DNA from 3 places in the Hydrogenophaga sp. GW456-12-10-14-TSB4 genome. Region 1 is predicted to be linked to each of the others. Evidence: riboswitches for the same ligand, from Rfam matches in the RefSeq annotation. Region 1 holds a riboswitch; each other region holds the start of a gene.
The links. Region 1 has a riboswitch for thiamine pyrophosphate ahead of thiC (phosphomethylpyrimidine synthase ThiC). Riboswitches for the same ligand answer to the same signal wherever they lie in the genome.
Positions count from the first base shown of each region.

Region 2: another riboswitch for thiamine pyrophosphate. It lies ahead of thiC (phosphomethylpyrimidine synthase ThiC); the one in region 1 lies ahead of thiC (phosphomethylpyrimidine synthase ThiC).
Region 3: another riboswitch for thiamine pyrophosphate. It lies ahead of AC07ZS_RS15880 (purine-cytosine permease family protein); the one in region 1 lies ahead of thiC (phosphomethylpyrimidine synthase ThiC).

Region 1 covers NZ_JBWKZH010000027.1:25,106-37,847, reverse strand. Annotated here, with positions in the region: gene AC07ZS_RS14725 (GntR family transcriptional regulator) at 1-241, shown strand, start outside; gene AC07ZS_RS14720 (hypothetical protein) at 299-598, shown strand; gene AC07ZS_RS14715 (DNA-3-methyladenine glycosylase I) at 600-1,205, opposite strand; gene AC07ZS_RS14710 (MBL fold metallo-hydrolase) at 1,219-2,340, opposite strand; gene AC07ZS_RS14705 (spermidine synthase) at 2,406-4,418, shown strand; gene AC07ZS_RS14700 (glycine zipper 2TM domain-containing protein) at 4,452-5,003, opposite strand; TPP riboswitch at 5,097-5,211, shown strand; gene thiC (phosphomethylpyrimidine synthase ThiC) at 5,329-7,197, shown strand; partial or broken gene AC07ZS_RS14690 (DUF1653 domain-containing protein) at 7,208-7,435, shown strand; gene AC07ZS_RS14685 (oxidoreductase-like domain-containing protein) at 7,451-7,663, shown strand; gene AC07ZS_RS14680 (3-oxoacyl-ACP synthase III family protein) at 7,788-8,834, shown strand; gene AC07ZS_RS14675 (acyl carrier protein) at 8,845-9,114, shown strand; gene AC07ZS_RS14670 (hypothetical protein) at 9,128-10,252, shown strand; gene asnB (asparagine synthase (glutamine-hydrolyzing)) at 10,283-12,223, shown strand; gene AC07ZS_RS14660 (class I adenylate-forming enzyme family protein) at 12,220-12,742, shown strand, end outside.
Region 2 covers NZ_JBWKZH010000009.1:96,989-102,280, reverse strand. Annotated here, with positions in the region: gene AC07ZS_RS07190 (S8 family peptidase) at 1-2,213, shown strand, start outside; TPP riboswitch at 2,334-2,449, shown strand; gene thiC (phosphomethylpyrimidine synthase ThiC) at 2,570-4,477, shown strand; gene AC07ZS_RS07180 (type IV pilin protein) at 4,592-5,038, opposite strand.
Region 3 covers NZ_JBWKZH010000030.1:33,130-45,871, forward strand. Annotated here, with positions in the region: gene AC07ZS_RS15845 (c-type cytochrome) at 1-751, opposite strand, end outside; gene soxC (sulfite dehydrogenase) at 751-2,094, opposite strand; gene AC07ZS_RS15855 (MFS transporter) at 2,464-3,714, opposite strand; gene AC07ZS_RS15860 (hypothetical protein) at 3,739-3,951, opposite strand; gene AC07ZS_RS15865 (c-type cytochrome) at 4,245-4,547, shown strand; gene AC07ZS_RS15870 (FCSD flavin-binding domain-containing protein) at 4,560-5,837, shown strand; gene AC07ZS_RS15875 (alpha/beta fold hydrolase) at 5,903-6,700, shown strand; TPP riboswitch at 6,731-6,839, shown strand; gene AC07ZS_RS15880 (purine-cytosine permease family protein) at 6,911-8,212, shown strand; gene thiD (bifunctional hydroxymethylpyrimidine kinase/phosphomethylpyrimidine kinase) at 8,239-9,078, opposite strand; gene AC07ZS_RS15890 (FAD-dependent oxidoreductase) at 9,111-10,193, shown strand; gene thiS (sulfur carrier protein ThiS) at 10,210-10,407, shown strand; gene AC07ZS_RS15900 (thiazole synthase) at 10,427-11,239, shown strand; gene AC07ZS_RS15905 (thiamine phosphate synthase) at 11,301-12,221, shown strand; gene AC07ZS_RS15910 (MOSC domain-containing protein) at 12,222-12,742, opposite strand, start outside.

The sequences.
Region 1 (12,742 bases):
GAGCTTCCACCAGGCTTTCTTCGAGAGCTGCGACAACCACTACCTGCGCGCCAGCTACGAGCTGCTGCGCTACCAGCTCACCGCGCTGCGCCACCGCTCGCCCATCAGCAACGCGGTCTCCAGCCACCAGGTGCTGGTGGACGCGGTGGAAGACCACGACGCCGAAAAGGCCAGCACCCTGCTGCGCGGCCACGTGCTGGAAAACGAGCCGCGCTACCTGCTGGCCTGCGGCATCGCGTGACAGCGCGGGCGGCGGGCCTTCAGTACAATCGCCGACCCCTCACCCCGCGCTTACCCCATGCAGTATTCCGTTTCGCACCACAAGCTCAAGCTCATCCTGGCCGCCCATGGCCTCAAGCCGGGCGATGCCGGCGGCATCGACGCGCTGTTCGGCGGCAAGGACGGCTATTACTGGTTCGGCACCGTGCGCGACCTCTGCCCCGAAGGCAAGACGCTGTCATGGGAGAACCAGTACGCCATGGTCAATGCGATCCAGGCGCACGAAAACGCCACGGCCGAAGAGGACGAGATGAAGCCCCAGGTGCCCAGCGCGGCCAACATCGCGGCCCTTTCCAAGCTGCTGGCCGACCCGCTCTGAATCAGGGCCGCTTGAAGCGCCGGCGCGCCTGCGCGGCCTGCGCACGCACCACGCAAGCCTCGGCGTGGTCGTTGATCAGGCCCATGGCCTGCATGAAGGCAAACACCGTGGTCGGGCCGACGAAGGCCCAGCCCAGTTTCTTCAAATCCTTCGAGAGGCGCACGGAGGCTTCCGAGGTGGAAACCGTCTGTGGCTCACCCAGCTCCGCCTCGTCCGGTTCGTAGCGCCAGAAGAACGCCGCCAGCGAACCCTCGGCCTTCACCATCGCCTGCGCGCGCTGCGCGTTGTTGATCACCGCCTCGATCTTGCCGCGGTGGCGCACGATGCCCTCGTCGCCCAACAGGCGTTCCACGTCCTTGGGCGTGAAGCGGGCGACGCGGTTGAAGTCGAAGCCGTGGAAGGCGGCGCGGAAGTTCTCGCGCTTGGCGAGGATGGTGCGCCAGCTCAGGCCCGACTGGAAACTCTCCAGGCACAGCTTCTCGAACAGCCGGCGGTCGTCGTCCACGGGGAAGCCCCATTCCCGGTCGTGGTAGGCGAAGAACTCGGGCGCGGCGGCGCACCAGCGGCAACGGGGTTGGCCGTCGGGGCCGTCAACGGTGGTGTTCATGGAGGGGCTTTCTTCAATCGAGGGGCCAGGGCAGGTCGCGCTGCAGGGCCGGTGGCCCGTCGGGCACCTTTGGGGCCTCCTGGCCGGCGCCCAGCGCGCGCCACCAGGGCAGCACCACCTCCAGGTGGGCCGGCTCCACGGCTTCCCCCAGCCGGGGCATCAGCAAGGGCGTGCCCTGCCCTTGCGCCAGTTGCAGCAAGGTCTCCACCGGTTCGTCCCAGGCGTGCATGGCCAGGCTGAAAGTGCCCCAGTGCACCGGCAGAAAAGCCCCACCGCCCAGCAAGGCGTGCGCCTTCAGGGCATTGGCCGGCCCGAGGTGTATGTCGCCCCAGGCGGGGTGGAAGGCACCCACCTCCAGCATGACCAGATCGAACGGCCCGAGGCGCTCGCGGATCTCGGCGTACTCGGTGGTCAGGCCGGTGTCTCCGCTGAAGAACACGCGGTGCCGCTCGCTGGCGATGACCATCGACGACCACAGCGTGGCGTTGCGGTCCTTGAAGCTGCGGCCGGAAAAGTGCTGCGACGGCGCCGCCGTGACCGTGATGCCGGTGCCGGGCACGCGGTGGCTGTCCCACCAGTCCAGCTCGGTGATGCGCTCGGCCGCCACGCCCCAGGCCTGCAGGTGCGCGCCCACGCCCAGCGAGGTGACGAAGGGCACGCGGCTGTGCCGCGCGAGCGCGCGGATGGTGGGGTAGTCCAGGTGGTCATAGTGGTCGTGCGAGATCACCACCACGTCCACCTCGGGCATCTGCCGCAGCCGCAAGGGCACGGGCTGGAAGCGCTTGGGACCGAGCAGCCGGAACGGCGAGGCGCGCGTGCCCCACACCGGGTCGGTCAGCACCCGGTGGCCGTCGATCTCGATCAGCACCGTGGAATGCCCCAGCCAGGTGGCGCGCAGGCCGCTCTGGGCCGCTCGGCCCCAGCGCTCGCGCGGGTCCAGCGAAGGCAGTGCGGCGCCCGGCAGGCGCCGGTCGCCCGCGCTGAGGAATTCCTTGAGCGTGGGCCGGGGCACGGAAGGGTCGCGCAGCCCCGGCAGCACCGGGTGCACGTTGCGAAAACCCGTGCCGTCCCACCGGGGCGAAGCGCGCATGCGCTCCAGGCGCTCGCCCTGCGCCCGTCTGCCAAAACTGTTCATGGGGTCACTCCTTTCGCGCGAGCCCGGCCATACTCCGGCATCCCGCCGACCAGGACCACACTACCATGCCTCTGTTCGCAGCCACGGTTTTCCTGTCCGCTTTCCTGCTGTTCCAGATCCAGCCCATCGTGGCCAAGATGATCCTGCCGTGGTTCGGCGGTTCGTCCTCGGTCTGGACGCTGTGCATGGTGTTCTTCCAGGTGGAGCTGCTGCTGGGCTATGCCTATGTGCACCTGGTGCATGAGAAGCTCAGCCCCCGGCGCCAGCCCTGGGTGCACGGCGCGCTGCTGCTGATCAGCCTGGCCACCCTGCCGGTGGTGGCCGACCCCTCGTGGAAACTCGACGCCCAGGCCCACCCGACCTGGAGCGTGCTCGGCGTGCTGGCCACCACCGTGGGTGTGCCCTACCTGCTGCTGTCCACCACCGGCCCGCTCATGCAGGCCTGGTACGCGCGCGCCTTCCTGGCCCGGGGCGCGCAGCCCTACCGGCTTTACGCGCTGTCCAACCTGGCGTCCATGCTGGCGCTGCTGTCCTACCCGGTGCTGGTCGAGCCGGCGCTGGCGGTGACACCGCAGGCCTGGGTCTGGTCGGCCGGTTATGCGCTGTTCGTGCTGGTCTGCGTGGCCACGGCGGGTTACACGGTGCGGCGGCAGAACGGCGCCACCGCCCACACCGCACCGCTCGAAGACGCGCCCCGCCCGAGCTGGCGCGAGTGCCTGCTGTGGGTCGGCCTGGCGGCCACCGCCTCCATGCTGCTGCTGGCCATCACGCGACACCTCACGCAGGACGTGGCGCCCGTGCCCTTTCTCTGGGTGCTGCCGCTGGCGCTCTACCTGCTGAGCTTCATCCTGTGTTTCGACGCGCCGCGCTATTACGTGCGCCCGCTCTTCCTGGGTCTCCTGCCGCTGGCCTTCCTGGCGCTCGATGTCGCGATGAACCAGGGCCTGGACGTGCCGGTGCTGGTGGCCCTGCTGTGCGCGGCGGTGTTTGTGTTCTGCATGGTCTGCCACGGCGAGCTGGTGCGGCGGCGCCCGCCGCTGCGCCACCTCACGCTGTTCTACCTGATGCTCTCGGTGGGGGGCGCGCTGGGCGGCCTGTTCGTCGGCCTGGTCGCGCCGGTGGCCTTCAACGCCTACTTCGAGCTGCCGCTGGGCCTGTTTCTGTGCGCGCTGCTGATGGTGCGGGTGCTCTGGCCCGGGCTGCGCTGGCGCTGGCGCGGCGCCCTGCTGCTGGCCCTGCTGTTCTACGGCGTTCGCCTGGCCAGCCTCTCGCTGGACGATGTGCGGGGCTACACCGAGGTGGTGCGCAACTTCTACAGCCAGACGCGCATCGACGAGAGCGTGGACGAAGACGGCCTGGGCCCGGTGCGCAAGATGGTGCACGGCAGCATCACGCACGGCGAGCAGTACCTGAACCACCCCAGGCGCGCCACCGCCTACTACTGCGAGCGCACCGGCATCGGCCGCGCGCTGCTGAGCCTGCCCACCGACCGGCCGCGCAAGCTGGGCGTGGTGGGCCTGGGCGCGGGCACGCTCGCGGTGTACGGCCGCGCGGGTGACGAGATGCGCCTGTACGAGATCAACGACCAGGTGCTGGACCTGGCGCGGCGGCATTTCACGTTTCTGGCCGACAGCGCGGCGCGCACCGTGCCCGTGCTGGGCGACGGCCGCCTGATGCTGGAGGGCGAGCCCCCGCAGGCCTTCGACCTGCTGGCCATGGACGCGTTTTCAGGCGACTCGATTCCCACCCACCTGCTCACGCTCGAGGCCTTCCAGGCCTACCAGCGCCACATGCGGCCGGACGGGCTGCTCGCGGTGCACATCACCAACACCTACCTGGACCTGCGCCCGGTCATGGCCTCGGCCGCGCAGCACATGGGCAAGGTGGCGTTGCTGCTGGAACTGCCCTCGGGCCATGGCGACCCGTTCTGCCGGCGCTCCTCGTGGGTGGTGTTCGTCAACCCCGCACAGGCGGCGAACCTGCCGCCGGTCTTGCAGGGCGCTCAGGTGCTGCAGCCCCGGCCGGGTTTCCGGCCGTGGACGGACACCTTCTCCAACCTGTTCGACATCCTGATCTGAGTTGCATTCTTTTTCAAATGCGCGGCGCCGGCTTCACGACTTCGCGTCGGGCGGCGGCGTGGTCACGACCTGGCCGTCCTTCACCGGCAGCGTCGCGCCGGGCTTGAACGAGGTTCGCACCGTGCCGTCCTTGCCGTCCAGGCGGTAGGTCACCTGGTAGCCGCTGAGCTTCTGCGACTTTTCGTTCACGGTTTTGCAGCGCCGCTCCACCGAAGCGACCGTGTCCTTCTGCTGCATGTTCTTCTGCACCTGGTTGCCGGCGTAGCCGCCAGCCGCGGCACCGGCCACGGTCGCCAGCGTCTTGCCGCTGCCGCCACCAATCGTGCTGCCCAGCAGGCCGCCGGCCACGCCGCCGATCACCGAGCCGGCGATGCGGTGCTGGTCCTTCACGGGCGCCTGCCGCTGCACCGTCACGTCCTCGCAATGCTCGCGCGGCGTGACCACTGTGGCCATGACTTCCTTCACCTCGACAACCTCGGCGACTTTGGGTTTCATGAGCGTCTGGTAGCCGGTGACGCCGCTGGCGCCGATGACGACCGTGGCGAGCCCGCCGACGACCAGGCCCTTCATCATTGATTTGTCCATGTTTGCATCCTGCCTTTCTGTGGAATCCATCTTGCGCGGCAATCTATCGCTGTTCTGTCGTGTTCTTGTGACAAAGCGTGTCCGCGTACACTCTGCCCTGCTCCGGGGTGCACGGACTCGAAAGGGTCCGGCGCTGAGACGGCTTGACGGCCGAACCCGTGAACTTGATCCGGTTAGTACCGGCGAAAGAAGAGCGCATGCCCCACGGCGGCATGCGGGTGCGGCCCTTCCCCCTGCGGAAGGGCGGCGCCTGCGCACGCGGTCACTGGGGCGGTCCTCCGGAGCATTCGTCCATGCCCATCCACCGGAACCGGAGACCGCCACCATGAATGCCCCCGACAAGATCCCCACCGCGTCCCTCGCCCTCAGCCGCGAGCCCTTTCCCGCTTCCCGCAAGATCCACGTGAGCGGCCAGCAGCCCGGCGTGAGCGTGCCCATGCGCGAGATCGCGCTCACCAACGGCGAGCGCGTCGTGGTCTACGACACCTCGGGGCCCTACTCGGAGCCGACGGCCGCGATCGACGTGACACGCGGCCTGCCCGACGTGCGCGGCGCGTGGATCGCCGCGCGCGGCGACACCGAAACCTATGCCGGCCGCGCGCGCCAGGCGCTGGACGACGGCGTGAAACACGAAGCCCGCGATGCCGAACGCATCGAGGCCTTGCGCGCCTCCGCCACCGGCCTGCAGCGCGCGCCGCGCCGCGCGCGCAGCGGCCTGAACGTGACGCAGATGCACTACGCGCGCCGCGGCATCGTCACGCCCGAGATGGAGTACGTGGCCGTGCGCGAGAACGGCCAGCGCGAATGGATGGCCGAGTACCTGGGCGATGCGGCGCGCGAGGCGCGCCTGCGCGGCAACCCCATGGGCGCGCGCATCCCCGAGATCATCACGCCCGAGTTCGTGCGCGACGAGGTGGCGCGCGGCCGCGCCATCATCCCGGCCAACATCAACCACCCCGAGGTGGAGCCGATGGCGATCGGGCGCAATTTCCTGGTCAAGGTCAACGCCAACATCGGCAACTCCGCCGTCACCTCCAGCATCGAGGAGGAAGTGGACAAGCTGGTGTGGGCGATCCGCTGGGGCGCGGACAACGTGATGGACCTTTCCACCGGCCGCAACATCCACACCACGCGCGACTGGATCGTGCGCAACTCGCCGGTGCCCATCGGCACAGTGCCGATCTACCAGGCGCTGGAGAAGGTGGGCGGCGTGGCCGAAGACCTGACCTGGGCGATCTACCGCGACACGCTGATCGAGCAGGCCGAACAGGGCGTGGACTACTTCACCATCCACGCCGGCGTGCGCCTGCCCTTCATCCACCTCACCGCGAACCGCCGCACCGGCATCGTCTCGCGCGGCGGCTCCATCATGGCCAAGTGGTGCATCACGCACCACCAGGAGAGCTTTCTCTACACGCACTTCGACGAGATCTGCGAGATCATGAAGGCCTACGACGTGAGCTTCTCGCTCGGCGACGGCCTGCGCCCCGGCAGCGCGTCCGACGCCAACGACGAGGCCCAGTTCGCCGAACTCAGGACCCTGGGCGAGCTCACGCAGACCGCGTGGAAGCACGACGTGCAGACCATGATCGAAGGGCCGGGCCACGTGCCGATGCACCTGATCCAGGCCAACATGGACGAGCAGCTCAAGCGCTGCCACGAAGCGCCGTTCTACACCCTGGGCCCGCTCACCATCGACATCGCGCCGGGTTACGACCACATCGCCTCGGCCATCGGCGCGGCCATGATCGGCTGGATGGGCACGGCCATGCTCTGCTACGTCACGCCCAAGGAGCACCTGGGCCTGCCCGACCGCGACGACGTGAAGCAGGGCCTGATCGCCTACAAGATCGCGGCGCACGCGGCCGACATCGCCAAGGGCCACCCCGGTGCCCGAGCGCGCGACGACGCCATGAGCAAGGCGCGCTTCGAGTTCCGCTGGCACGACCAGTTCAACCTCGGCCTGGACCCGGACACCGCGCGCGACTTCCACGACGAGACCCTGCCCAAGGACAGCAGCAAGGAAGCCCACTTCTGCAGCATGTGCGGGCCGAAGTTCTGCTCGATGAAGATCACGCAGGACGTGCGCGACTACGCCGAACAGGGCATGGCCGGCAAGTCGGCCGAGTTCAAGGCCGCCGGCGGCGAGTTCTACGTGCCGGTGCCGTCGATCCCGATCAAGGCCGGCGCCTAAACTTCTCACCATGACCGACGACGACCTGCCCCCGCTGAACCCCACGCCGCCCGGCCTGTACCGCCACTACAAGGGCGGCTGGTACGAGGTGCTGGACACCGTGCGCTGCAGCGAAACCCTGCAGGGCATGACCCTGTACCGCGCGCTCTACGGCGGCTGGGGCCTGTGGGTGCGGCCGGCGGCGATGTTCGCGGAGGTGGGCGCGTTCGAGGGCCGTGAGCAGCCGCGCTTCACGCGGCACGACCCGGGCCTGGTGCCGCTGGCCGATCTGCCCACCGCGCAGGCGCTCGTCGCCCACCTGCGCGGCCTGGCGCAGCGCCAGGGCCTGGACCTGGACAGCGCCCTGCGCCCGCCGCCGCCCGAGCCCGACACCTGCTGCGGGCGCGGCTGCAACGGCTGCGTCTGGGAGGGTTTCTACACCGCCCTTCACCACTGGCGGGAGGACGCGCTGGCCCGCCTTTTGTGACATTTGACCGGCCCCGGGCCCGGGCGGCGCCTCGGCCCGGGGCCCTTCCGTATACTGGCCGGGGTACACAACCAGCGCCCGGACTCCGCGCCCGGGACGCGACCGATTCAACAAGGGAAATCGAGTGAGCCAATCGAACATCGGCGGTTTCCGCATCGCAGGCATCAGCACGTGCCTGCCTCCGATGGTCGTGGACAACCTCGATCCGGCCCTGGGCTTCCCGCCGGAAGACGTGCGCAAGGTGGTGGCCATGGCCGGCGTGCGCGAGCGCCGGGTGGTGGACCCGTCGATCACCTCCGCCGACCTGTGCTTTCGCGCCGCCACGCGGCTGATGGAGCGCCTGGGCTGGGCTCCCGACACGGTGAGCGCGCTGATCTTCGTCACCCAGACGCCCGACCACTTCCTGCCCTCCACCAGCTGCCTGCTGCAGCAGCGCCTGGGCCTGCCCGACAGCTGCGCCGCGTTCGACGTCGGCCTGGGCTGCTCCGGTTACCCCTACGGCCTGTACATCGCCGCCGCGATGCTGCGCGCCGGCGGCCACCAGCGCGTGCTGATGCTGCACGGCGAAACGCCCAGCCGCTTCGTGAGCCCTGAAGACCAGGCCACCGTGCTGCTGTTCAGCGACGCCGGCTCGGCCACCGCGCTGGAACTGGACGACACACCCGGCGCCGGCGGCCAGTTCGTGCTGCACACCGACGGCAGCGGCGCCAATGGGCTGATCCTGCGCGGCGGCGCTTTCCGCGACCGCGAGCCCGCCAACCCGCGCCACCACTTCCTGGAAATGGACGGCGCGGCCATCTTCAACTTCACCATCAAGCGCGTCCCGCCACTGATTGCCGAAACGCTGGCCTTCGCCGGCAAGGCCGTGGCCGACGTGGACGCCTTCGTGTTCCACCAGTCCAACCGCTTCATCATGAAACACCTGATGAAGAAAAGCGGGTTGCCGGACGATCGGGTGCCGATGTCGATCGAGGACAGCGGCAACTGCGGCGGCCCCTCGGTGGCCGTGGCGATGACGCGCCGGCTCGCCCCGCCCGCACCGGGGCAGCGGCTGCACTGGATGCTGCTGGGCTATGGCGTCGGATTGTCATGGGGCGCGGCCATGATCCAGATCGACGACCGCACCGTGCTGCTGCACGACGACGGCGAAGGCCTGTCGTCATTGAATTGAGGTTTAACCGATGAGCGAACCAGCCAAGACCCAGGTCTCCGTGAGCGATGCCCTCGCCATGCTCGCGGAGTGCTTCAACCTGCCCGTCGAGGAGGTGCACGCCGATCTGGAGCGCGACGCCATCGACGACTGGGACTCCATGGGCGCCCTCATGCTGATGGCCGAACTGGACGAGCGCTTCGGCATCGAGCTCACCGCCGAGGTCTCGCGCGAGATGACCCGCATCGGCGATGTGCTGGCCTTCCTCAAGGTGCACGGGGTGCTGAGTGAAAACGCCTGATGTCCGGCGCTCCGTGGCGCCCGCCCCCCGCCTGCCCGAGCACGAGAAGCTCGGCCGGCTGGTGGCGCGCAGCCTGGGGCTGGACGCCACGGCGCTGCAGCTCGGCCTGAACCCGGCCCTGCTCGCCGACCTGCCCGACGTCATCGCGCTGCGCCGTGAGCACCTCAACGGCAGCTGGGACGACGACACCTACCTGCGCTGGCGCTACCGGCTCGGGCGCGCCGCCGGCGGCTTCGGCGACCTGTGGTGCCTGCGCGCCAAGGGCCGCCTGCTGGCCATCATCGGTGTGGAAGAACTGCGCGTCGAGCACGACGGCCAGGCGCTCGCGGGCGCACAGGTCATGGACCTGCTGGTGCGCCCCGAGGCGCAGGAGTCCGGCCTGGGCATCTGGCTCAACCAGGCCATGCTCGCGCGGTACGACTTCACCCTCGCCGTGGGCGCCAACCAGAACTCTGCCGGCATCGTGCGCCGCATGTTCGAGGCCCTGCCCTCGCGCCTGACCTTCACGCACCCGCTGGACCTCGCGCCCTTCGTGCGTCGGCGCTGGCCGGCCGTGGCCGGCCTGCCCCTGGCCATGCGCGTGGCCAATGGCGGCCTGGCCCTGCGGCGGCTGGCGCTGCGCCGCCACCGGCCGCGCGGCCTCACGCTGGAAAACACCACCCGGCTCGACCCGGCACTGGCGGTGCCCGACACCCCCGACCCCACCAGCGTGCACCTGCGGCACGACAGCGCCTACCTGCAGCAGCGCCTGCTGGGCAACCCCCGGCGCCCGCTCGTGATGCGCGTGGCGCGCCGCGAGGGCAAGGTTGTGGGCCTGATCGCCTGGGCGATGGAAACCGACGACTGCGGTCGGCCCGAACTGCACGTGATCGACTGGCACCACGACAGCGACGCCACCCTGCTCGGCCTGCTGCACGACGCGGTGCGCGAAGCCGCCGCCCGGCGCTGCAGTTGCGTGCGCCTGAACCTGCAGGACAGCGCCACGCAGCGCGTGGCCACGCGTGCGGGCTTCCTGCCCTCGCGCGGCGACGAGGGCCGCCTGTGCGGCGTGCAATCGCGCGACCCGGCCCTGGCCAAACGGCTGGCCAAGGCGCGCTGGGGCCTGACCGACGCGAGCGACGACAGCGATGCGCTCTGAGCCGCCACACACCGCCGAAAAGGCCTGACCATGTGCGGCATCGCTGGCCTCTTCAGCCCCCGGCGTGCCCCTGAACGGGCCGAGCTCGACGCCATGATCGGCACGCTGGGCCACCGCGGCCCCGACGGCCGCGGCACCTGGGTCGACGGCCCGATCGGCCTGGCCCACGCCCGGCTCGCCATCATCGACCCCGAAGGCGGTGCCCAGCCCATGGGCAGCGCCGACGGGCGCGTGCAGCTGGTCTTCAACGGCGAGATCTTCAACTACATCGAACTGCGCGAAGAACTGCGCCAGGCCGGCCACCGCTTCGTCACCGACTCCGACACCGAGGTGCTGCTGCAGGCCTACCAGGCCTGGGGCGACGCCTTTCTCTCGCGCCTGAACGGGCAGTTCGCCCTCGGCCTGTGGGACGGCCGGCGCCAACGCCTGCTGCTGGCGCGCGACGGCGTGGGCATCCGCCCGCTGTTCTGGACCCGCGTGGGCCCGCGGCTGGCGTTCGCCTCCGAAGCCAAGGCGCTGTTTGCGCTGCCCGAGGTGCCGCGCGGGCTGGACCCCGCCGGCCTGGCCGCCACCTTCGGCTGGTGGGCGCCGCTCGCACCGCACTCGGCCTTTGAAGGCATCCACTGCCTGCCGCCCGGCCACTGCCTCGCGGTGGACGCACAGGGCGAAACGCTCACGCGCTGGTGGGACTGGGACTTCCCCGTCACCGACCCCTTCGCACCGGTGGACGAAGGCGCGCTGGCCGACGAGCTGCACGCCCTGCTGGTGGACGCGGTGCGCCTGCAGCTGCGCGCCGACGTGCCGGTGGGCGCCTACCTCAGCGGTGGGCTGGACTCGTCCATCCTCACGACCATCATCCGCCGCCACACCGACACGCCGCTGCGCAGCTTCTCGCTCACCTTCGACGACGCCGAGTTCGACGAAAGCGAACACCAGCAGGCCATGGTGCGGCACCTGAACACGCAGCACTCGTCCATCGGCTGCGGCCGGCACCACATCGCCGCCGAGTTCGCGCGCACCGTGTGGCATGCCGAGACCCCGCTGGTGCGCACCGCCCCCACGCCCATGCTGCGCCTGGCCGACAGCGTGCGCGCCGCCGGCTACAAGGTGGTGCTCACCGGCGAAGGGGCCGACGAAGTCTTCGGCGGCTACGACCTGTTCAAGGAAGCGAAGATCCGCCGCTTCGTCGCGCAACGGCCCGACTCGCCGCGCCGCGCCCGCGTGGTCGAGCGGCTCTACCCCTGGCTGGCGCGCTCGCCCGGCGGCTCCAACGCGATGTCGCAGCGCTTCTTCACCGACAGCACCGTGCCCGGCGACGACGCCGTCTTCGCGCACCAGACCCGCCTGTCCACCACGCGGCGCGCCTGGGCCTTCTTCACGCCCGAGCAGCAGCAGGCCCTGGCGCGGCACGACCCCGCCGCCCAGTTGCGCGCGCGCCTGCCCGACCGCTTCCACCAGTGGCTGCCGATGGCGCGCGACCAGTACGTGGAAGCGCACACGCTCATGAGCGGCTACCTGCTGGCCGCGCAGGGCGACCGCATGGCCATGGCCGCGTCGATCGAAGGGCGCTACCCCTTCCTCGACCCGCGCGTGATCGCCTTCGCCGCCCGCCTGCCGCCGCGCCTGAAGATGCGCGGCCTGTGCGAAAAGCTGCTGCTGCGCGAGGCCTTCGCGCACGAGCTGCCGCCGCAGATCGGCCGCCGCACCAAGCAGCCCTACCGCTCGCCCGACAGCGCCAGCTTCTTCGAGGCCGGCAAGCCGCTGCCCTGGGTGGCCGAGCTGCTGAGCGAGGCCCGCGTGCGCGACGCCGGCCTGTTCGACGCGCCCGCCGTGGCGCGACTGAGCGCCAAGTGCGCGGCCGGCCGCGCCATCGGCTTCGCCGACAACATGGCCTTCGTGGGCGTGCTCTCCACCCAGCTGCTGCACGAACAGTTCGTGCGGCCCGCCACCCCGGCGCTGGAGCTGGCATGAGCGCACTCGCCTTCCTGCCCGGCCCCTTCGTGCACAGCGCCTTCGATGCGCGCTGCCTCGAAGTGCCCGACAAGACCGCCGTGGTCGCAGCCGACCGCGAGGTCAGCTACCGCGAGCTGAACGAGCGCGTGAACGGCGTCGCCAACGCGCTGCACGCGGCCGGCATCGGCGCGGGCGAGCGCGTGGTGCTGCTGCTCGACAGCGGCGTGGACTACGTGGCCGCGCTGCACGCGGTGTGGCGCCTGGGCGCCGTGGTGGTGCCCCTGGGCCCTCAGACCAAGGCCGCCAAACTCGCCCACGTGCTGGCCGACACCGGCGCGCGCGCCCTGCTCACCCAGGCCTCGCTGGCCCCGGCGTGGGCCGGTCTTTCAACCGCCCCCCTGGTGTGGGCCCAGGGCGACACCGCCGCCCAGCCCTGGCCGCAACCCGCCGCCATGGCCGCCGTCTGCGACGGACCCGGCAACGCCGGCGATCTCGCCACCTTGCTCTACACCTCGGGCACCACCGGCGTGCCCAAGG
Region 2 (5,292 bases), on a different contig from region 1:
CGTGCGGCGGCGGGAGCGGCACAGGTGCCGCCTCCGCAAACGATACGACGCAACAAATCAGTGGCTCCGTGATCGACGGTCCGATTGAAGGCGCCATCGTTTTCCTCGACTTGAACAACAATCAAACGCACGATCCTGGCGAGCCCATGTCGCTTCCGACCAATGCAGCTGGCGCGTTCACGCTGGTGGCACCTCGGTTGACGCAAGCCCAGGCGGCCCTGGCCACCTTGGTCACTCACGTGCCAGACACGGCGCGCGACGCGGACGATGATGGACTGGATCTGCGCGCAGCTGGGCGTCGTGGCTTTACGCTTATGACCCCGGCGAGCGCGTATGTGCAAATCTCGCCCAACGGAGACAACGTTTCCGGCGCCTCCCTGCTCAGCCCGCTTACCACCCTGGTGGCGGCCGAGATGGCGCTCAACGGACTCAGCCTTGCCGATGCCAAGGCTGCGGTGAGTCAGCAACTTTCCTTGCAAGACAAAGACCCGCTGACGAATTTTGTGCGATCCAGTGATCGTGCGCTGGGCAACCTTGCACGAGCCGTGGCGGTGGCTCTGGGTGAAAACGGCAAGCTGATCGCCGATGCAGCGCGCAGCGAAGGCGGGCAATCGGCACGCGAGCATGTTGCCGCGACCGTGGAGGCTCTCAAGGCTCAGCTTCCCTCGCTGCTCGCCAATGTCGACTTTCAGTCGCCGGCACCTGTTCCGGTGGCGGACATCGTCGCTCAGTTGCCCGTCAGTGCCTTGGCAACGGCCGCTGCAGCCGCTGAGGAAAGTGGCACCGTCCAGACTTTCCGCCGCTACATTGTCGTGTTCAAGGACGGTGTGGGCCAACCGAGTGCGCGTGCGCAGGACGCCATGCGCGGGCGCGGGCGCGGCGGTGAGATCAATTTCACATACACCAACGTGGTCAAGGGCTTCGCTGTCACCTTGCCAGAAGCGGCTGCTGATGCTTTCTTGGAGGCAATGGAACTCAACCCAAACGTCGATCACGTCGAGGTGGACCAGCCCGTGGCGCTGCGTCAGACGACACAAACCAGCGCGACTTGGGGGCTGGATCGCACCGATCAGCGAGATCTGCCGCTCAATGGTAACTACACCTACTTTGGGAACGGCAGCGGCGTTCGCGCCTATGTGGTCGACACCGGCATCTTTGCGGCCAACGCAGACTTTGGTGGGCGCGTTGCCAGCGGCTACACCGCCGTCAACGACGGTAACGGCACTTCGGACTGCAACGGCCATGGCACTCATGTGGCAGGGACCATCGGTTCGTCCACCTGGGGCATTGCCAAAAGTGCGACCTTGGTCCCGGTGCGGGTGCTGGACTGCAACGGCTCGGGCACATTGAGCGGCGTCATCGCGGGGTTGGATTGGGTCGCTGCCAACGCAACTCGCCCTGCGGTGGTGAACATGTCGCTTGGTGCCGGTGCCTCGTCGACGCTCGATGCGGCTGTTGCCAACACGGTCGCCAAGGGCATCACGGTTGTGGTGGCCGCCGGCAACGACGCCGCCAATGCTTGCAACTACTCGCCTGCACGCGAGCCAACGGCGATCACGGTAGGAGCGACTACCACCATGGATGCGCGGGCGTCCTACTCCAACTACGGCACCTGCCTCGATTTGTTTGCGCCCGGCAGCAGCATCAAATCAACTTGGTCGACCTCAACGACAGCAACCAACACCATCAGTGGCACGTCGATGGCTTCTCCCCATGTGGCGGGACTTGCTGCGGTGTTGCTACAAGGAACACCCAGCGCCTCGCCGACTCAGGTGAACGAGGCGATCAAGGCCTCGGCCACGGTCAACGTGGTCACGAGCTCAGGCTCGGGCTCGCCAAACCTGCTGGTCTTTTCTGGTAGCGAGACCTCTACGAGCGAACCGCCGCCCACCACTTCGACGATTGCGTCCGTGGCGACTCTGACAGGCTCGGGCAAGCTGGTTCGCAACGGCTGGCGCGCGACGGTGAGCCTGGGTGTTGTCGACGGCAACGGTCTGCCGGTGGCGGGCGCCGTGGTGGTTGGTGACTTCAGCGTGGGAGGAGCGTCAGTGAATTGCACAACCAACACCAACGGGCAGTGCAGCATCCAGAGTGGCAACATCAGCAAGCGGACGTCCGAGACCACATTCGCCGTCAGCGGAATTACCGGCACGAACCTATCCTACGACGCGTCGAAGAACATCGTCAGCAATGTTACGGTGCGCCAACCCTGACGCCTATCGCGCTGCGGTCTTCGCCTGCGATCAGCGAATACCAGGGTTGGCCGCCCCTGCGGGTACGGCAGGTTGTTCGAGATGATTTGATTGGTTGGCCACGAGGATCAAAGTACACTGCCCTCTGCTCCGGGGTGCACCGGACCTGAAAAGGTCGGGCGCTGAGACGGCTTACCAGCCGAACCCGTGAACTTGATCCGGTTAGTACCGGCGAAAGAAGAGCGCATGCCCCACGCGGCATGTGGGCGAGCACCTCCTCCGTTCTCACGGCGGAGGTGGTTCACCCGCCATCGCGGTCCATGGGGCGGTCCTCCGGAGCATTCACTGCCCATCCACCGGAACCGGAGACCGCCCCCATGAATGCCCCCGATCAACTCCCCGTCTCGACGCTGGCCCTCAGCCGCGAGCCCTTCCCCGCCTCCCGCAAACTCTACGTGCCCGGCCAGCAGCCCGGCGTGCGCGTACCCATGCGCGAGATCGCCCTCACCAATGGCGAACGTGTCGTGGTGTACGACACCTCGGGCCCCTACTCGGAGCCCTCGACCATGATCGACGTGACGCGCGGCCTGCCCGATGTGCGCGGCGCGTGGATAGCGTCGCGTGGCGACACCGAGACCTACGCTGGCCGCGCCCGTCAGGTGCTGGACGACGGCGTGAAGAACGAGGCCCGCCAGAACGACACCACCATCGAACGCATCGAAGCGCTGCGCGCGCAAGCCGCCGGCCTGCAGCGCACGCCTCGCCGTGCCAAGAGCGGCATGAACGTGACGCAGATGCACTACGCGCGCCGCGGCATCGTCACACCCGAGATGGAATATGTGGCCGTGCGCGAGAACGGCAAACGCGAGTGGATGGCCGAGTACCTGGGCGACACCGCTCGCGAGGCTCGCCTGCGCGGCAACCCCATGGGCGCGCGCATCCCGGACATCATCACGCCCGAGTTCGTGCGCGACGAGGTGGCGCGCGGCCGCGCCATCATCCCGGCCAACATCAACCACCCCGAGGTCGAGCCGATGGCGATCGGGCGCAACTTCCTGGTCAAGGTCAACGCCAACATCGGCAACTCGGCGGTCACGTCGAGCATCGAGGAAGAGGTGGACAAACTGGTGTGGGCGATCCGCTGGGGCGCGGACAACGTGATGGACCTCTCCACCGGCCGCAACATCCACACCACGCGCGACTGGATCGTGCGCAACTCGCCGGTGCCCATCGGCACGGTGCCGATCTACCAGGCGCTGGAGAAAGTGGGTGGCGTGGCCGAAGACCTGACCTGGGCGATCTACCGCGACACGCTGATCGAGCAGGCCGAGCAAGGCGTGGACTACTTCACCATCCACGCCGGCGTGCGCTTGGCCTACATCCACCTCACGGCGAACCGGCGCACGGGCATCGTTTCGCGGGGCGGCTCCATCATGGCCAAGTGGTGCATCACGCACCACCGGGAGAGTTTTCTCTACGAGAACTTCGACGAGATCTGCGAGATCATGAAGGCCTACGACGTGAGCTTCTCGCTTGGCGACGGCCTGCGCCCCGGCAGCGCGGCGGACGCGAACGACGAGGCGCAGTTCGCCGAACTCAAGACGCTCGGCGAGCTCACCCAGACCGCGTGGAAGCACGACGTGCAGACCATGATCGAAGGGCCGGGCCACGTGCCCATGCACCTGATCCAGGCCAACATGGACGAGCAGTTGAAGCACTGCCACGAGGCGCCCTTCTACACGCTGGGCCCGCTCACCATCGACATCGCGCCCGGCTACGACCACATTGCCAGCGCCATCGGCGCGGCCATGATCGGCTGGATGGGCACGGCCATGCTCTGCTACGTGACACCCAAGGAACACCTGGGCCTGCCCGACCGCGACGACGTGAAGCAGGGCCTGATCGCCTACAAGATCGCAGCCCACGCAGCCGACATCGCCAAGGGCCACCCGGGCGCCCGCGCGCGCGACGACGCCATGAGCAAGGCGCGTTTCGAGTTCCGCTGGCACGACCAGTTCAACCTCGGCCTCGACCCGGACACGGCGCGCGAATTCCACGACGAAACCTTGCCCAAGGACAGCAGCAAGGAGGCGCACTTCTGCAGCATGTGCGGACCCAAGTTCTGCTCGATGAAGATCACGCAGGACGTGAGGGACTACGCTGAAAAACAGGGATTGAGCGAGACCGACGTCCTCGCTCGGGGCATGGCCGCGAAGTCGGCCGAGTTCAAGGCCGCGGGCGGCGCGTTCTATGTGCCGGTGGACACCTTGACCCGCAAGGCGTGACATCCGGCGAGCAGGGCGGGCACACCGAGATCTGCTGTCAAGACCGAGAGCACATCGCGGGCCCGGCCATGCAGATGGCAGAGCTGAAGCACCGTCGCGAACTGGAATCGCCGCTCAGCGGGCGTTCTCCAAGTACCAATAGCTGCGCTGACGGCGAGGCGAAATCAAAGGGTTGACCTTGGTCACCTCGATCGGAGACGCCTTTGGGTTGACGCCGCCTATGATGAAGGGGACCCGTTTCTGGGCTTCGCTGGTGCTGCCATCGACGTTGGTTTTGGTGTATGTCACTTCGACCGTGCCTGCCACGGCGCTGGGTGGTAATGCGCCCGCCCCAACCTCTATCGTCACGGTGTAGCGGGAGGCAATGGACGGTGGAACGATCACATTCAAGGCTGTCAAAGTAGCCGCAAATGCTCGCGTGTCGAGAAGGCGCTGTTGCTGTCGCAATGCGAGGTCTTGCATCAGCGCCTGGACTTCAGCGCGCTTGGATCGGCGCACATATTCTTCGTACGAAGGGTAAGCAATGGTCGCGAGTATCCCCACGATGGCAACCACGATCATCAGTTCAGGGGTGATATCGAATTCGGCGCAAATGACCCGGTTAGGGCGTACGGGTTAACCCGTGATCCCCTATGGATCTCCGGCATCGACCATCATGTCGAAGTAGGCAAGACTCTGTGCAGCCCTTGAGTTGGATTCCGATCAGGGCCTGAGTGGTCACGCGCCGGTATGCGTCGGCGATGAAGCGCCCCTCGCAAAATTGGCGTGAACTGGCGTGAACTGGCGAGAAGGCCTTTCTCGGCAATCGTCACGCA
Region 3 (12,742 bases), on a different contig from region 1:
TGGGCGGCGGCTTGGTGGTGTCGGCGCCGCGCACCGGGCCGATCACGCGGTTCTGCTCCTGGATGTTGCCGTGCGCGTCGCGCGCGAAGTCCGGCAGCGAGGAGCGGATCGTCGACTCCACCGGACAGTCCTTCATGCAGGCCACGTTCTTCACGTCGCCCTTGCCTTCGAGCTTCCAAAGCGGCTCGTGGAACACCATGCCGTTGCGGTTGGGCATGCGCTTCTGCACCTCGGCGATGTTCTGGTCGCTCAGCGTGAAGTCGGCCGGCACCACCTCGGCCAGGCTCAGCAGGTAGGCCGTGACAGCGTAGACCTCGTCGGTCTTGAGCGTCTTGGGCGCGTTCCAGGGCATGGCGCGGTTGATGTAGTCCCACAGCGTGGAGAGCGTGGCCACCTTCATCATGGTGGTCTTCTGCGGGAAGATGCTGCCGGGCTCGAGGTTCTTCACCCGGCCGCGCTCGATGTCGGCCTTGGTGGTGCCACCCACGATGGGGGTGAACACCTCGTTCGATTCGCCGAAGCTGCCGTGGCAGGACGCGCACTGCGCCTCCCACACCTGCTCGCCCAGCGCGACGCTGCCGGCGCCCTTGGGCAGGCCCTTGAAGTCGGGGCGCACGTCGATGTCCCAGGCCTTCACTTCGGCCTGGGTCGCGTCGCGGCCCAGCTCGTGCCAGGGCTTGCCCTGCGCCAGCGCGGTGCCGGCCGCGAGCGCGGCGGCCAGGAGGATCGTGGTTTTCAGGAACGGCTTCATCAGAACACCTGCACGTTGGAGACTTCACCGTTTTCGGCGACCCGCCATGACTGGATGGCGTTCTGGTGGTAGATCGAGCGCGTGCCACGCACGGCACGCAACTGGTTGATCTTGGGTTGCACGTAGCCGGTGCTGTCGATCGCGCGGCTCTGCAGCACGGCGGGCTTGCCGTCCCAGACCCAGTCGATGTTGAAGCGCGTCAGCGCCTTGGGCAGCAACGGGCCTTCCAGCCGCGCGGTGCGCCAGTTGCGCCCGCCGTCGGTGCTCACGTCCACCCGCTTGATCGCGCCCCGGCCCGACCAGGCCAGGCCGGTCACGTTGTAGTAACCCTTGTCCAGCAGCGTCTGGCTGCCCGAGGGCGTGGTGATCACGCTCTTGCACTCCTGGATGCCGGTGTACTGGCGGTGCGTGCCGTCGGGCATGTGGTCGATGTAGTGCACCGCCTCGTCCTTGGTGGCCCACTTCTGATCCCCCACTTCCAGGCGGCGCAGGTACTTCACCCAGCTCACACCCTGAATGCCCGGCACCACCAGGCGCAGCGGGTAGCCGTTCTCGGGGCGCAGCATCTCGCCGTTCATGGCCCAGGCCACGAGGCAGTCGTCCATCGCGCGGTCGATGTCGATGGTGCGCGTCATCGACGAACCGTCGGCGCCTTCGGCCAGCACGTACTTGCCGTTCTTCTTGTCGTAGCCGCACATCTCCAGCAGCGTGGAGAGCAGCACGCCGGTGAACTCGGAGCAGCTCACCATGCCGTGCGTGTACTGCACCGAGGGCAGCGCCACGTTGCCCCACTCCGGCGCGGAGTTGGCGCCGCATTCGATGAAGTGGATGCGCGAAACGCTGGGCAGGCGCATCAGGTCGTCCATGGTGAAGACGCGCTCGCGCTTGACCAGGCCGTTGACCATCAGGCGGTGCTGGGAGGGATCGATGTCCCACCAGCCTTGGTGGTGGCGCTCGAAGTGCAGGCCGCTGGGCGTGATGATGCCGAACAGGCCTTGCAGCGGCGTGAAGCTCACCGAGGCCTGGGGCACGCGCGTGAGGCCCGGACTCTGGCGGCGCTGCAGGTTGCCTTCCCATTTGCTGGGCAGGCCGTAGCCCAGCGTGGCCACGGGCTGGCCCAGGCCGGTGCTGTGCGCGGGCAGCTTGAGGATGGCTTCTTCGCCTTCGGCCGCCAGGGTGCGCGTGGAGGCAGCGGCGCTGGTCACGGCGCCTGCGCCCATGGCAAGGGCCTTGCCCATGAAGCTGCGGCGGGCCTTGCGCGCCTGCTCCAGCTTCTCGGTGCTCAGGTGGTTTTCCGGGGCGGGCAGAACGCGCCCGATGACGTCACTCAGGTCTTTGGACACGGTGGGATTTCCTTGTGGGGTGGGCGATGGCCTGTCGCCTTGGGATGGGGAACTATATGAGTGATTGCTGATATTCGGATTAGTGTAAACCCGTATTCGACACAGCAAGAACCGATCGTGTGCGCCCGCTTTCCTATGTGGGCCATCCGCAGGTGCTTCCTAGAATGAATTTCGATGGTTTTACCGTCGAAATCACATCAATTAAGGAGCTGGAGACATGAAATACCGCGCACGCGCGCTGCTGGTCCCGCGGGGTTGTGCCTCGGCGCCGGCAGCACCACCGCAGCGGCCAATCGATCAACCTGAGGCGGTGCCCCAACCCAAAGTGGCGGCGCGCTATCGCTTTTTGCTGCACCCCGCCGTGGCGGTTCACCCGCGCGAATCGAGCCGCTGCCGGCGCGCGAGCTGCGGGAAGAAGCGGCGCCAGAGCAAGGCCAGCAGGCAGGTCGCCGAGCCGCCCAGCACCACCGCGGCCACCGGCCCCACCAGCGTGGCCGCCGCCCCCGACTGGAACTCGCCGAGCTGGTTGCTCGCGCCGATGAACACCGAGTTGACCGCGCTCACCCGTCCGCGCATCTCGTCGGGCGTCTCCAGCTGCACCAGGGTCTGGCGGATCACCACGCTGACCATGTCGGCCGCGCCGTTGACCATCAGCGCCAGCATGGAAAGCCAGAACAGCTTGGACAACCCGAAGGTGATGGTGGCCAGGCCGAACACTGCCACCGAGAGCAGCAGCTTGAAGCCCACGCGCGTGGACGGCGGGTTGCGCATCAGGTAGAGCGACATCGCCAGCGCGCCCACCGCCGGGGCGGCGCGCAGCCAGCCCAGCATGCCGGGGCCGCCCTCCAGGATCTCGCGCGCGTAGATCGGCAGCAGGGCGATCGCGCCGCCGAACAGCACGGCAAACAGGTCGAGCAGGATCGCGCCCAGGATGATGGGCCGCTGCGCGATGAAGCGCACGCCGGCGAACAGGTCGTCGACCGAGGCCCCGCGCGAGACGGCCTTGCGCGGCACCATGCGCAGGCGCGCCACCAGCAGCATGGCCACCACGCACAGCACGGTGGAGGTGGCGTAGACCACCTCGATGCCCAGCACCATCAGCATGCCGCCGATGGCCGGCCCGACGATCACGCTGGCCTGCGAGCCGGTGGACGAGGCCGCCATGGCGCGGCTCAGCAGGCGCGGTGGCACCGTGGTTGGCGTGGTGGCCTGCAGCGCCGGCATCTGGAACGCCCGCGCCGCGCCCAGCGCGAGCGAGGCCAGCAGCAGGTGCTCGCGCCCCAGCCCGCCGAGCCAGGAGCCCAGCGAAAGCCCGGCCGCCATCACGGCCTGCAGCAGCAGGCACAGCGCCATGATGCGCGAGCGGCTCCAGCGGTCCGCCGCCAGGCCCGCCGGCAGGGTGAGCAGCAGCACCGGCAGGAACTGGTACAGGCCCACGAGCGCCAGCGCCCAGGGGTCGCGGGTCATGTCGTACATCTGCCAGCCGATGGCCACCAGCACCATCTGGATGCCGATGGTCCAGGCCACGCGCGCGCACAGCAGCAGGCGGAAGGGAACGATGCGCAGCAGGGCCGCCACGTCGGACGGCTCGGGCGGCGCCGAGGGAAGGGCTGAGGTCATGGGGGCGGGAAAGGCGCGGGCGGCTCAGGGCCGGCCGGCGATGGCGTCGGCGTTGCGCCTGAGGCTCTTGAGAAAGGCGTCCTGTACTTCGGTGGGTTTCCAGTCGTGGTGGCGGGTGATGCCCACCGTCGGCTCGCTCCAGGGTACCACCACCGGCAGCGGCGCGAGCAGGCCGAAGCGGCGCTCGCTGAGAGCCTCGGTCCAGCTTAGGTCGGCCAGTCTGGTTGTGTGCTTCACGCTGAATGTCTCCTCGTTTGTTCGTGATTGGGGCTGCGCAGATCCGCGACCCCGCGTTGGTTGGCGAGGTGGATTCTTCTTGGCATGGCCTTCGCGCGCCAATCCAAAAGCCGCCCGGGGTCATCGCTTTTGGCTGTACCGGCCGGCCTAGGGTTTTCACGCTGAAGGGCCCCCGGACGCACTGCTAGGATGAAGAATTTACATATTCGCAATGGCTGATAGATAGGCGCAGAAGGGGCCGTCTGCTACAGTTTTGGATGCATTTACATTTCAACACCCCACTGGAGATCACGATGGTGAAAACAATGAAATGGCTGGCGGCGGGCGTGCTCTGCGCCGCCGCCATGGGAGCGCAAGCCCAGGTCAATCAGATCAAGGTGTGGGCCGCGGCCTGCGCCAACTGCCACGGCACCGATGGCCGCGCACAACCCGGCGCCATCGCGCTGGCCGGCCAGGGCAAGGACGACCTGCTGCAGAAACTGCTGGACTTCAAGGCCGGCAAGCGGCCCGCGACCATCATGCACCAGCTCGCCAAGGGCTACACCGATGAACAGCTGGCCGACATCGCCGGCTATTTCGCCGCCCAGAAGAAGTAAGGAGCCCACACCATGCAACGCCGTCAATTCGTTCAAACGCTGGGGGCCGGTTCGGCCGTCGCCAGCCTGGGTCTCCTGAATGGCTGCGCCACCACCGGCAGCGGCGCCAAGGTCGTCGTGGTCGGCGGCGGCTATGGTGGCGCCACCGCCGCCAAGTACGTCCGCCTGTTCTCGGACCACGGCATCGACGTGACCCTGGTCGAGCCCAACGCGGCCTTCGTTTCCTGCCCCATCTCCAACCTGGTGCTCGGCGGCCACAAGACCATGGCCGACATCACCACGCCGTACGACAACCTGAGCAAGCGCCACGGCGTGAAGGTGGTGCGCGACATGGTGGCCAGCATCGACCCGGCCAAGCGCACGGTCAAGCTGGCCAGCGGTGGCGAGCTGCCCTACGACCGCCTGATCCTCTCGCCCGGCATCGACTTCATGTGGGACACCCTGCCCGGCATGGCCAAGCCCGGCGCGACCGACAAGGTGCTGCACGCCTGGAAGGCCGGCCCGCAGACCGTGGCCTTGCGCCAGCAGCTCGAAGCCCTGCCCGACGGCGGCGTGTACGCCCTGTCCATCCCGCTGGCACCCTACCGCTGCCCGCCCGGCCCGTACGAGCGCGCCTGCATGGTGGCAAGCTACTTCAAGAAAGCCAAGCCCAAGAGCAAGGTCATCATCTTCGACGCCAACGACGACATCACCTCGAAGAAGGGCCTGTTCATGAAGGCCTGGGACGAGCACTACAAGGGCCTCATCGAGTACCGGCCCAAGCACAAGGTGGTGGACGTGGACGCCGCCACCAACACGCTGAAGTTCGAGTTCAACGACGACTTCAAGGCCGGCGTGGCCAACGTGCTGCCCACGCAGCGCGCGGGCGACATCGCCGTGAAGACCGGCCTGGCCACCGCCAACGCGCGCTGGTGCGAGGTGGACTTCCTGACCTTCGAGTCCAAGGCCGCGAAGAACATCCACGTGCTCGGCGATGCAATCCAGATCGCGCCCGGCATGCCCAAGTCGGGCCACATGGCCAACCAGCACGGCAAGACCTGCGCGGCCGCCGTGGTCTCGCTGCTGCAGGGCAAGGAAGCGCCCTCGCTGCCGATCTACGCCAACACCTGCTACAGCTTCGTCACCGCCACCGACGTGGTGCACGTGGCCAGCGTGCACAAGTACGACGCGGCGCAGAAGACCATGCTGGCGGTGCCCGGCTCGGGCGGCCTGTCCAGCGCGGCAAGCGAGCTCGAAGGGCAGTACGCCATGGCCTGGGCGCGCAACATCTGGGCCGATTCGCTGGCCTGATCCCCCGCCCCGTGAAAGCCCCGCTCGCGGGGCTTTTTCTTGTCCGTTGTCCGTCGAGGAGTCCCATGAAACGCCGTTCCTTCGCTTCGCTCGCCCTGCTGCCCCTGTTCGCGCGGCCCGCCCTGGCGGCCGAGCGCATCGGGGTGCTGATGCTGCACGGCAAGAACCCGGGCGGCCCGGCCAGCCCACAGTACGGGCCCGTGAAGACGGCGATGGAAAAGCAGGGCTGGCTCGTCTCGCTGCCCGACATGCCCTGGTCGCGCAACCGCTACCTGCAAGGCCATTGGGACGGCGCCATGGCCGAGATCGCCCAGCACGTGAAGGCCCTGCAGGACCAGGGCGCCACGCGCATCGTGCTCATGGGCCACAGCATGGGCGTGCCGGCCGCCATGAGCCATGCCGCGCGCGGCGGCACCGCGCACGCGCTGGTGCTGCTCGCCCCGGGCCACGTGCCGCAGGGCTACTTCACCCTGCCCAGCCTCACGGCGGTGCGCGACAGCATCCAGACCGCACGGGAGCTCGTGGCCGCCGGCAAGGGCGATGAAAGCCAGCGCTTCATGGACATCAACCAGGGCCGGCAACAACCCGTCATCACCACGGCGAAAAACTTCCTCTCGTACTTCGACCCCGAGTCGGACGCCGACATGGGCGTGACCGCACCGAAGCTGCCGCCGGGCCTGCCCGTGCTCACCGCGGTCGGGGAGAAGGACCCCTTGTTCACCCGCGTGCGCGCCTACTACGTCGACAAGCTGCCGGCGAACCCGAAGACACAGTTGCTGGAAGTCCCGGGCGGCCACCTGGACACGCCCCAGGTGGCGCTCGACCAGGTCATGCAGTGGGTTCCCCAGGCGATCGGGGCCTGAGCCGTATACTTCGTTCCGCGCCGTTGCTGGCGCATCCGCTAGGGGTGTTGCCCCGGGTTTTCCGCCCGGGTGCGACTGAGAGAGTCCCTTTGAACCTGATTGAGGTAATCCTCGCGCAGGGAAGCAGGCCGGATACCGCCGCCGCACCGCGCCGCAGGGCATCCGGCCCAGCCCACCTGCTTCAACACTGCTTGGAGCGTTTCCATGTCGATGAACCCTTCCCCGGCCAACCAGGCCCTGACCCCCGTGCCGCAAGGCAACCGGGTCTTCCACTTCCACGAACACGCCGCCCTCTGGTTCAGCCTGGGCACCGGCTTGCTGGTGATGCAGATCGGCGCCTACCTCGTGCCCGCCGTGGGCACGCGCGACGCGGTCATCGCCATCGTGCTGGGCTCGCTGATCGGTGCCGGTCTGCTGGCCTGGACGGCGCGCCTGGGCTGCCAGACCGGCCTGTCCAGCGCCGGCCTGATGCACGCCACCTACGGCAGCGCCTTCGCGCGCCTGCCGGTGCTGCTCAACATCGCGCAGCTGGTCGGCTGGACCACCTTCGAGCTGGTCATCATGCAGGAAGGCACGGTCGCCATCCTGAAGCAGGCATTGGGCGCCGAACCCGGCGGCCTGCTCGACGGCACCGGCGGCAAGCTGCTGGCCACGCTGCTCTGGGGCGGCGTGCTCACCGCGCTCATGGCCGGCTCCATGCTCACGCTGGTGCGCCGCTTCGTGAGCCGCTTCGGCCTGCCGCTGGTGATCGCCTCGCTGGCCTGGCTCACCTGGCAGTTCGGCACGCGCCTGCAGGCGCAAGGTTTTGAAGGCTTCTGGAACCGCCCGGGTGCGGGCGGCATGGGCCTGTTCTCGGCCATGGACCTGGTGATCGCGATGCCGGTGTCCTGGCTGCCGCTGGTGGCCGACTACGCGCGCCACGGCAAGCGCACCGCCAGCACGCTGGGCGGCACCTGGCTGGGCTATGCGCTGGCCAACATCTGGTGCTACGCGCTGGGCGTGCTGGTGGTCAGCACGGTGGAACCGGGCACCAACCTGGTGGGCTCGCTGCTGCTCGCGCAGGGCGGCCTGATCGCGCTCGGCCTGATCCTGCTCGACGAAATGGACAACGCCTACGGCGACGCGCACTCGGGCGCGGTCTCGGTGCACAGCCTGCGCCCGCGCTGGAGCATCCGCGCCGCCGGCCTGGGTTTCGCGGTGGTCTGCACCGGCCTCGCGCTGCTGCTGCCCATGCACACGCTGGAACCCTTCCTGCTGCTGCTCAGCTCGGTGTTCGTGCCGCTCTACGGCGTGATCCTGGGCCGCCTGGGCTCGGGCGCGACCATCGGCTCGAACCGCACGGTGGACTGGAGCGCCGCCGCCCTGTGGGTGCTGGGCATCGCCTGCTACCACCTGCTGTCGAATTTCGCGCCACAGCTCGGTTCGGCCCTGCCCACGCTGGCGCTGACCTTTGTGCTCGCCGCGCTGTCGCGGCCGCGCAATGCCGGCGGGCTCAGCCCGGCACGGGCCTGACCCTCATGCCGCCGCGCCGCTTCGCCTCAGCCCCGGGGCCGCTTGTGCAGCGCAAGCGGTGCGTGGCCGTGGTTGAGCGGCCCGTGGCCGGCGCCGGTGTACACATCGGAGCCTTCGGCGATGGCCTGCAGGATGTAGCTGCGCGCCTGGGCCACGGCCTGGCCCAGCGGCTTGCCGAGCGCGAGGTAGGCCGCGATGGCCGACGACAGCGTGCAGCCCGTGCCGTGCGTGTTGCGGCTCGCGATGCGCGGCGAGGCCAGGCGTTGCGCGGTCCCGTCGGCGCTCACCAGCAGGTCGGCGACCTCGTCGCCCGGCAGGTGGCCGCCCTTGAGCAGCACCGCCCTGGCGCCCAGCGCGAGCAGGTCGCGCGCGGCGGCGTCGAGCTCGCCCGCGTCGGCAATCGGCCGGCCCAGCAGCAGCGCGGCCTCGTCCAGGTTGGGCGTGACCACCGTGGCCAGCGGGAACAGCTCGTCCACCAGCACCTGCACCGTGTCGGGCGCGATCAGGCGGTCGCCGCTGGTGGCCACCATCACCGGGTCGAGCACCACCTGCTTCACCTCGTAATGCCGCAGCGCCCAGGCCACCGTTCGCACGATGTCGGGCGCGTGCAGCATGCCGATCTTCACCGCATCCACCCCGATGTCGTCGAGCACCGCGCTCAGTTGCGCCTTGAGCATCTCGGGCGGCACGCCGTGGATGCCGCTCACGCCCAGCGTGTTCTGCGCGGTCAGCGCGGTGATCGCCGTCATGCCGTAGCAGCCCAGGGCCGCGAAGGTCTTGAGGTCGGCCTGGATGCCGGCGCCCCCGCCGCTGTCGGAGCCGGCGATGGAGAGGACGCGGGTGTAACGTTGCGCTTCGTTGCTCATGGCGCGCATTGTGGCAGCGCCGAAAGCCCCTCATGAATCTTTCCCCCAACAAACCCGACGCGGTGGTGCTCGGCGCCGGCCTCATGGGCCGGCTGCTGGCCTGCGCATTGGCGCAGCGCGGGCACCGCGTCGAAGTGATCGACGCGGGCGGGCCCGAGGCCGCGCACGCCGCCGCCCGCGTGGCCGCCGCCATGCTCGCGCCGCTGGCCGAATCGGCCGTCACCGAACTCAACGTGGTCCGCATGGGCCAGCACGCGCTCACGCGCTGGCCGCAGCTGCTGGCCGCGCTGGAGCGCCCGGTGTTCTTTCAGCAGAGCGGCACGCTGGTGCTCTGGCACCGCCAGGACGCGGCCGAGGCCGAACGCTTCGCCGGCCAGCTCGCGCGCACCAGCGCCGCCCTGCCCTCGCTGCCGCAGGCGCAGCGCCTGGACGGTGCCGCGCTCACCGCGCTGGAGCCGGCCCTGGCCCACCGCTTCGCGCAAGGCCTGTACCTGCCCGACGAAGGCCAGCTCGACAACCGCGAGCTGCTCGCCGCGCTCGCGCACCAGATGCAGGTGCTGGGCGTCACGGTGCGCTGGCACACGGCGCGCACGCCCGATGAAGTGGACCCGGGCCCGCACGCCTGGCTGTTCGACTGCCGGGGCCTGGGCGCCCAGCCGCAATGGCCCGCCTTGCGTGGGGTGCGCGGCGAGGTCGCGCGCATCCACGCACCGGGCGTGAGCCTCTCGCGCCCCACCCGCCTGGTGCATCCGCGCTACCCACTGTACATCGCGCCCAAGCAGGACGGCCTGTTCGTGATCGGCGCGACCGAGATCGAGTCCGACGACCTCTCGCCCGCCAGCGTGCGCTCCACGCTGGAGCTGCTCAGCGCGGCCTACACCGTGCACCCGGGCTTCGGCGAAGCCCGCATCGTCGAGCTGGGTGTGCAGCTGCGCCCCACCCTGCCCGACAACCTGCCCGCGCTGCGCCTCACCGGGCCGCGCAGAATGGCGATCAACGGCCTGTACCGCCATGGCTTCATGATCGCGCCGGCCGTGCTGGACGCGGCGCTCGAAGTGATGGACCAGGGCCACTCACCGCTGGCCGATGCCCTCGGCCTGGCGGTCATCCGCTGAACGAACGGAACCTCGCATGAATGTGATCATCAACCAGGAAACCCGCGAACTGCCCGAAGGCGCCACGCTGGCCGATGCCCTGCTCGTCTGGGAGCCGCCGGCCGTGTTCGCTGCCGCCGTCAACCTGCAGTTCGTGCCCCGCACCGGCTACGCGCAGCACCGGCTCAACGACGGTGACCGCATCGAAATCATCGCCCCCATCACCGGGGGCTGAGGAGAGACCCGCCATGGACATGAACACCCCACCGCTCACCCAGGAAGACCCGCTGGTGCTCTACGGCGAGACCTTTGCCGGCCGCCTGCTGCTGGGCACCTCGCGCTACCCCTCGCCCGCCACGCTGGAAGCCGCCGTGAAGCGCTCGCAGCCTGCCATGCTCACCGCCTCGCTGCGCCGCCAGGGCGCCGCGCAGCCCGAGGCCGGCGCGGCGTTCTGGAAGCTGCTGCAGGAACTGGCCGTGCCGGTGCTGCCCAACACCGCAGGCTGCCACACCACGCAAGAGGTGATCACCACCGCGCAGATGGCGCGCGAGGTGTTCAACACGCCGTGGATCAAGCTCGAACTCATCGGCGACGACTACAGCCTGCAGCCCGACACGCTCAACCTCGTGGACTGCGCGCGCCAGCTGATCAACGACGGCTTCAAGGTGCTGCCGTACTGCACCGAAGACCTGGTGCTGTGCCAGCGCCTGGTGGACGTGGGCTGCCAGGCCGTGATGCCCTGGGCCGCGCCCATCGGCACCGGCCAGGGCCCGGTGAACCCCTACGCCATGCGCCTGCTGCGCGAGCGCCTGAGCGTGCCGCTGATCGTGGACGCCGGCCTGGGCCTGCCCTCGCACGCCTGCACCGTGATGGAATGGGGCTTCGACGCGGTGCTGCTCAACACCGCCGTGGCGCTCGCGCAGTCGCCGGTGGACATGGCCGGGGCCTTCGCCGACGCCGTGCGCGCCGGCCGCGCCGCCTTCCGCTCGGGCGCCATGCAGCCCCAGGCCAGCGCACAGCCCAGCACGCCCGTGATGGGCACCCCGTTCTGGCACCACGGCTCATGAGCGCAGCGCAAGGCCGCTCCCAAACAAGCTCGCACCGCAGTGCGCCGCACGGAGGTTTCACATGAGCATCACCGTCAGCTCCACCGAAGCGATGGCCCAGGCCATCGTGGATGCGCACCGCGCCACGCTCGCCCTGCCCGTGGCGGCCCATGCGGTGCCGCCCGCGCCCGCCTCCGACGACCCGGTGTTCGTCGCCGCGCTGCAGGCCGCGCACGAGCTCGGCTTCATCGACATCGACGCCGTGTGCGTGGCGCGCGCCTGGTCCACCCGCGCGCGTCGCACCGGCCGCCTCGACGCCGAACACTGGCCCGACGAGCCGGCCGATTTCGACATCGCGCCGTTCCCGCGCGAGCACGCCTTCGCACCCTGCCCGCCCGAGCTCGGCCTCTATGCCGTGATGCCCGACGCGGACTGGACGGTGCGCATGGCGCGCGCCGGCGTGCCCACGGTGCAACTGCGCTTCAAGTCCGGCGATGCGCAGGCCATCCGCGCCGAGATCCGCGCTGCCGTGACCGGCGTGCAGGGCACGGGCGCGCTGCTGTTCATCAACGACCACTGGCAGGAGGCCATCGAGGCCGGCGCCTATGGCGTTCACCTGGGCCAGGAAGACCTGCAGGCCATGGCCCCGGAAGACCTGGCCGCCATCCGGCGCGCCGGCCTGCGCCTGGGCCTGAGCACGCACGGCTACGCCGAGATGCTGATCGCCGACCGCCACAACCCCAGCTACATCGCCATGGGCGCGGTGTTTCCCACCACGCTCAAACAGATGGCCACCGCGCCCCAGGGCACGGGCCGCCTGCGCGCCTACGCGCCCCTGCTGCGCGGGGTCACGCACATGGCGATCGGCGGCATCGACCTCGGCAACCTGCCCCAGGTGCTGAAGAGCGGCGTGCGCTCGGTGGGCGTGGTGCGCGCCCTCATGGCCGCGCCCAACCTGAATGCGGCGGTGGCCGAGTGGAAGGCTGCGCTGTCGCGCGACTGATCAGACCGGCCGCAGCGGCACGTGCGGGCCGGCGGCCGGCAGCACCCGGATGCGGTCCTGCGCGGAGACCGTGCCGCCGTGCAGCACCACCGCCATCACCCCGGCCTTGCGCACCAGTTCGCCGTCGGCCGTGTGCTCGAGCACGGCGGCCTTCAGGCCGGGCTGAAAGCGGTCGATCTGCACGCAGGGGTTGCGCAGGCCCGTGATGCGCACCCGGGCCTCGGCGCCCAGCTGCAACACGGCGCCGGTGGAGAGTTCCAGCAGATCGATGCCCTCGGTGGTGATGTTCTCGCCCAGGTCGCCCGGGTGCACCACGTGCCCCTGACTTGCCAGGGCCTTGAACAGCTCGGCCTGCAACAGGTGCACCTGCCGCAGGTTGGGCTGGCTCGGGTCGCGCGCCACGCGCGAGAGGTGCTGCACCGTGGCGCCGCAATGCGCATCGCCCTCCACGCCCAGGCCTTCGAGCAGGGTGATGGCATGCACCCGCTCCTTGGAGAAGTGGTGCAGGCGGCTGCGGTGGA